2 regions of the Rossellomorea sp. NPDC077527 genome follow, and region 2 is predicted to be linked to the other one. Evidence: predicted binding sites of a transcription regulator. Region 2 holds the regulator's gene; the other holds the start of a gene.
What was found. Region 2 encodes LexA, which represses DNA repair genes until DNA is damaged. Its sites were predicted from a motif close to CGAACATATGTTCG; they were not measured.
Positions count from the first base shown of each region.

Region 1: the regulator LexA is predicted to act here: its motif matches at 1,722-1,735, upstream of ACIGG7_RS12730 (YhjD family protein).

Region 1 is NZ_JBITVL010000003.1:561,024-564,170, reverse strand. It holds partial or broken gene ACIGG7_RS12740 (cold-shock protein) at 724-906, shown strand; partial or broken gene ACIGG7_RS12735 (competence protein ComK) at 910-1,296, shown strand; gene ACIGG7_RS12730 (YhjD family protein) at 1,304-1,693, opposite strand; gene ACIGG7_RS12725 (prolyl oligopeptidase family serine peptidase) at 1,897-3,147, shown strand, end outside.
Region 2 is NZ_JBITVL010000003.1:3,692-6,838, forward strand. It holds gene ACIGG7_RS10015 (YneB family resolvase-like protein) at 1-539, opposite strand, end outside; gene yneA (cell division suppressor protein YneA) at 551-877, opposite strand; gene lexA (transcriptional repressor LexA) at 1,035-1,655, shown strand; gene glnA (type I glutamate--ammonia ligase) at 1,933-3,147, opposite strand, start outside.

The DNA of each region.
Region 1 (3,147 bases), 560 kb from region 2:
TTCCTGTTCATGTCAATCTTTTTAAAACGTTTACATCCATTGAAATAGGTAGATTAAGAAGAAGGAAGTTTATTATTTGGGAAAGGAACCTCAGTTATTAAATCGTAGGATGTGTTTTTCATAAGGACTTTTCGCGAAGACTTCTGGAGGAAACGCAGGAAAGTACCGAAAAGCAGGGGAGGTTCCTTCAGCCCCGACAAGCATAAGTTGAATGGTCTAAAAAGACGTCCTTTTGCCTTCTTAGACCCATTAGCTTATGACCTCGAAGGGCTAGCTGCCGAAGTTGGATCTTGAGACCTGGGCTTTAGCACGAGGAGACTCACCGCCAGCCCCGCGGAAAGCGAACATTTCTCGCTGTAATCAACCACTACTCGCTACATCCTAAAGCTAAAATGTTTACGTGAACAGCCTTCCGAAAACGGTTAGATCCATATTGGAGCAAGTGGCTGTAGGAAGGTGGAGGTTTAAAATGTGGAAGGAAGTACGCTTTAATTATCAAATCGAAGGCTGTTTTTATCAGAAGATGTCCTTCAGTAAAAATATGTAAGAGGTCTGACTTTAAAAACTTCTTCTTCAAGAACTTGCTTATTTGTATTAATACTGTTATTCTATAAAAGAATTATTTTTGTCCGGTATACGAGGGAAGAACAAGATTTGGTTTTCACCTGATATCGCAAGAATAGTAATACATGGTGCATCATGCACTTTTAGGAGGCAACAAACATGGAAAACGGTAAAGTAAAATGGTTCAACGCAGAAAAAGGTTTCGGATTCATCGAAGTTGAAGGTGGAGACGACGTATTCGTACACTTCTCAGCGATCCAAGGTGAAGGTTTCAAATCTCTTGACGAAGGTCAAGAAGTATCTTTCGACGTTGAACAAGGCGCTCGTGGACCACAAGCAGCTTATGAGGGCAGAAAAGAAGGTACAAAAAAACTTACGGGTATCATCTACAAAGCCCCCATCATGGTAAATCCTGATCTGTCCATTTATCTATTCCCGACATCTTCTCCAGTCAAGCAGGAATGTGCCTGGGTCTCTCATTCCCATGTCCGGGGGTATGAACGGATGACAAACGGATCAACACGGATTTTTCTCCAAAATAATGAAACCTGCACGGTCCCCATCTCATACAGTTCCTTTGAAAATCAAATGCTCCGCACCTCTGATTTGCGTATTGCCTATACACAGCGAATCGCAGAGATGGAAAGTAAATATAATGCGAAGGTCCAGTCCGAAACGGGTAATGTTAAAATGTTTTATCTTAATAGACACATCCATAAAACTGATGCGTGAGACAACATCACGCTTCTTTTGTTGTGTCAGTCTTTGTTTCCATAAAGCGTCGGTACAAATAATGCCTCATTAAATCCTCCACCCGGTTCCTGAGGCGCGGATTAAAGTAATTATGGTGCTCTTCATATCCTTTATACAGAAACATATACATCGTGAATGCATCATCCGATTGCATCCGTTCAACTTTCATCTTATTCGTTCGCATATACTTTTTAACGTGTGCGAGTTCCCCTTGAATGACCTTCATCGTCTCCTCGATCAACTCTAAATAAGGACGCTTTAATTTAAATGGACTGCTGTCGACGATTTGCAGGTCGCGATTCAAAATCGTCAGTACCATGGGCAGATAAATCGCCTGCTCCAAAATATTTCGATCATTTTCCGGGATTCTTGTCATATGAAAAGACTCCTTTTCACCTTAGATTAGAACATGTGTTCGTATTTTTATTTTACGTTGATTTCAATTTACTTTCAATAGGGAAAGTTGTAGAATTTGAATTTGTTTCTATTATGAAGAGGAATACAGGTTTTTATCCGTGAAGGGAATAGGTTTTCCAATGGCGAAATAGAAAGGGAACAGAAAGAAAGGAAGGTGCCGGAATGAAAAAAGGCATGACGATAAAAGACCTCTACAAATTAAAAGCAGTATCAGATCCGAGGCTCTCACCAAGTGGGGAAGAGGCCTTGTTCGTTCAAACTGTTTTATGCGAAGAAAAAGATGAATATGTTTCAACCTTACATAGTATCGATCTGAAAAATCAGTCCACCCGTCAGTGGACCTTCGGCAAACAAAAAATCTCGTCACCAAGATGGTCACCAGATGGAGGGGGAATCGCTTTTATCTCCAACCGGTCCGGTGTCAATCAGCTATACTTGATCAGCCGGGATGGAGGGGAGGCAGAGCCGGTCACGGCCTGCCCGAATGGGGTCTCGAATCCTGTCTGGTCTCCTTGCGGTGAAAAGATTGCTTTGTCGATTCGTTTAGAGAAAGGCGAGACGTTTGATCACAAGGAAGAAAAAGAGAAGAAGCCAAAGCCGTTTATTGCCACAAGCATGAAATATAAAAGCGATGATCGCGGCTTCCATGATGATTCATATTCACAGGTCGTATGCGTGGATATAGGAACGAAAGAAATGAGAAGAGTTACGGATGACAAGCATGATTACGCCCTTCACTCCTGGTCCCCGGACGGAAAATATCTGTCCATCTCGACGGACAAGACAACCAATAGGGACTTCTCGTTTCAATCCGACTTATACCTATTGCACCTTGAATCAGGAGTGTTTCAACAAATAAACGGGGAGCATGGGTACTACGGAGAAGCAAGCTGGTCCCCGGACGGAAAGCACCTTGCCTATACGGGTCATAATCGTGAATATGAGAACGCTACTCATAATAAGGTATGGGTTCATGACCTACAGGCGGGACGCTCCGTTTGCCTGACAGAAGGGATGGACGTTCCCGTAGGGGATTTTCTCAATAGCGACTCTATCCAGGGATCTTCCCAAACGGGAATACAGTGGTCAAAGGACAATGAAAGCTTTTATTTCCTAGCCTCCGATGCGGGCAATACCGTTCTTTACTATGCACATATTGAAGGGGCAATTTATCCTGCGCTTTTACAGGAGCAGCAGCATGTCTATGGATTCGATCTGGATTCTGATCGACAAATCATCCTGCTTACGATGAGTAAGCCGACAGAGCCTGGTGAATTGTTTACGCTTCACGTACCGACTGGAGAACTGACGAAAGTCACCGATTTAAACGGAGATTGGCTGGCAGCTCGTGACGTGGCTTCTCCCGAATCATTCATGTACCAAGGGGCGAAAGGTTGGCAGGTTCAAGGCTGG
Region 2 (3,147 bases):
TCATTTTTCCTTAACCTTATAATTTCCTCGACAGGCACTTCAATGCGTTCCCTTCCATCCTGATTGCCTTTGTTTTTTAAATTTTTATGTGGTTTAAAGCCATTTCTAACAGCCCTTTGCATACCCCTTTTGATTTTCAGGTTATGAAGCTTCCTTTGATATTCCTCCACCATACTGACGATGTTTATGACCATTGAGTCGGATTCAGATAAGTGAAGTTCACCACTATGAGTCTGGCTGACAATCTTCACTTCTTCTTTTAATAAGCAGTGTATAAGGGCAATCTTCGCATTACCCCTTCCGATCCTTGTCTCGTCCTGTATGAACACAGCTTCGATCGATTGGTCTTTCACCATGTCCAAGAGTTCCAATACACCTGGACGGTCCAACTCGAATCCGCTCGCTTGGTCCTTTATGATCGCTTCGATTTCATACTGATGATCTAATGCCAATTTGACCAGTTCTTCCTCTTGACGTTCCAAGGAAGTTTCCTGCGTATTTTTCTTCGTACTTACCCTGCAGTATATTACCGCCTTCATCTTCTATCCCTCTATTCTTCATTCATGACAAGTTCATAATCTGATTGGGTGGATATGGTTGGATTTTCTATCGGCAACACAAGTGATTCTCCGGGTTTGATAGAAAAGGAGGTTAAGTCGTTTTCCTCTCCCACCCAGGCGATAAATTCTTCCACTGTCATAGAATAGTCTTCATTATACTGTTTTGCAATGGTCCAAAGAGTGTCACCATTCTTGACCGTGATACTTTGGTAGGATGGTTGGTTTGTGATATTGATTAATAAATAGACAGCGGATAAAAGAGCTAAAACAAATAATATGATTATATAAGAGAATCGAGACCAAATATGTGTTAACATATAAATTACCTCCATGCGAATGTTTGTTCTGTTTTCGATATATTCATTGTAATACGAACATCCGTTTGGTGTCAACACAAATTCGAACTTATGTTTGTATCTATTGGAAAGACATGCTATAATGGGAACATAAGATCTATAATAGAGGTGCGTGAACATGACAAAATTGTCTAAAAGACAGCAAGACATACTCCAATATATTAAAGTTTCAGTTAGAGAAAAAGGTTATCCGCCTTCCGTACGTGAAATCGGGGAAGCCGTCGGTCTTGCTTCTAGTTCCACCGTACACGGACATTTAGCCAGGCTTGAGAGCAAAGGTCTGATACGTCGCGATCCAACCAAACCAAGAGCAATTGAAATTCTGGATCTTGAAGAGGATACCATTCCTCGACAAAGAGTTGTCAATGTCCCATTAATCGGTAAGGTAACAGCCGGTCAGCCCATTACAGCAGTCGAAAACGTGGAAGAATTCTTCCCCCTCCCCGAACGGATGGCCCCTTCGGATGAACAGGTCTTCATGCTGGAAATCATGGGGGATAGTATGATAGAGGCCGGAATCCTCGACGGGGACTTTGTCATCGTACGCCAGCAGCAAACAGCCAATAATGGCGACATTGTCGTTGCCATGACAGATGAAGATGAGGCAACAGTCAAACGTTTCTTTAAAGAAAGGGACTATGTTCGACTACAGCCCGAAAATTCAACCATGGAGCCTATTATATTGAGAAATGTTTCGATTTTGGGTAAAGTGGTCGGAGTTTATCGTCAAGTGCATTAATAATCATCCCGCTACGAATTGTGCGTAGCGGGATTTTTGTTTTTTGTTAACATTTATATAGGGAATACATCTGCCAAAGGATTGAATAGGAAGTGTGGAGCATGTTCGCAGCTGCTTTATACTCAAGATCAGTATCAGGGAGTTAAGGTGTTTTATTGGTTTAACAAAGAACTAAGAGGTTGAAAATGAGACGTAGAAAGACTGGCTTCACGATGGAAAAAGTGTATAAAAACCAAAAAAACCTCGACACACAAGATGTCGAGGTTTTTTACTTCTATTAATACATTTGGATGTATTGCTCGCGCTCCCAAGGATGTACTTGTGTACGGAACATATCCCATTCGATTTCTTTTGCTTCTACGAAATGTTCGAAGATGTGTTCTCCTAGTGATTTCACGATGACTTCATTTGTCTTAAGGTTTTCAAGAGCTGCATATAATGTTGCTGGAAGATCTACGATACCTGCTTCCTCACGCTCTTTTTTGTCCATGACATAGATGTTACGGTCAATCGGTTTAGGAGCTTGCAGGTTATTCTTAACCCCATCCAATCCTGCTGCTAATAAGACAGCCATTGCAAGGTAAGGGTTTGCCGCAGGATCGACACTGCGCACTTCTACACGAGTACTCAATCCACGTGATGCAGGAATACGGATTAACGGGCTACGGTTACGTGCAGACCACGCAACATAACATGGCGCTTCATATCCTGGTACTAGTCGCTTGTATGAGTTTACAGTCGGGTTTGTGATCGCTGTAAAGTCAGTAGCATGCTTAATGATACCAGCAAGGAATTGGCGTGCTGTATCACTTAGTTGTAAGTCACCTTTTTCATCAAAGAAAGAGTTTACACCGTTTTTGAATAAGGACATATTACAGTGCATACCAGAACCATTGACACCAAATAATGGCTTCGGCATGAATGTTGCGTGTAAACCATGTTTACGTGCAATCGTTTTAACCACCAATTTAAATGTTTGAATATCGTCACAAGCTTTTAATGCATTCGCATATTTGAAATCGATCTCATGCTGACCAGGAGCTACCTCATGGTGAGATGCTTCGATTTCAAAGCCCATCTCTTCAAGTTCCAATGCGATGTCACGACGGCAGTTCTCCCCAAGATCGGTAGGAGCTAAGTCAAAGTATCCGCCGTTGTCGTTCAGTTCAAGAGTTGGTTCGCCATTTACATCTAATTTAAAGAGGAAGAATTCCGGCTCAGGTCCAAGATTGAAGTCAGTAAACCCTAGCTCTTCCATCTCACCTAAGATACGTCTTAGATTATTACGAGGATCTCCCTCAAATGGAGTGCCATCAGGATTGTAAATATCACAGATTAGTCGGGCTACTTTACCTTTTTCGGCTGTCCATGGGAATACTAACCATGTGTCTAAATCAGGGAAAAGGTACATATCTGATTCTTCAATACGAACGAACCCTTCGATTGAAGACCCATCAAACATCATCTTGTTATCCAATGCTTTTTCAAGCTG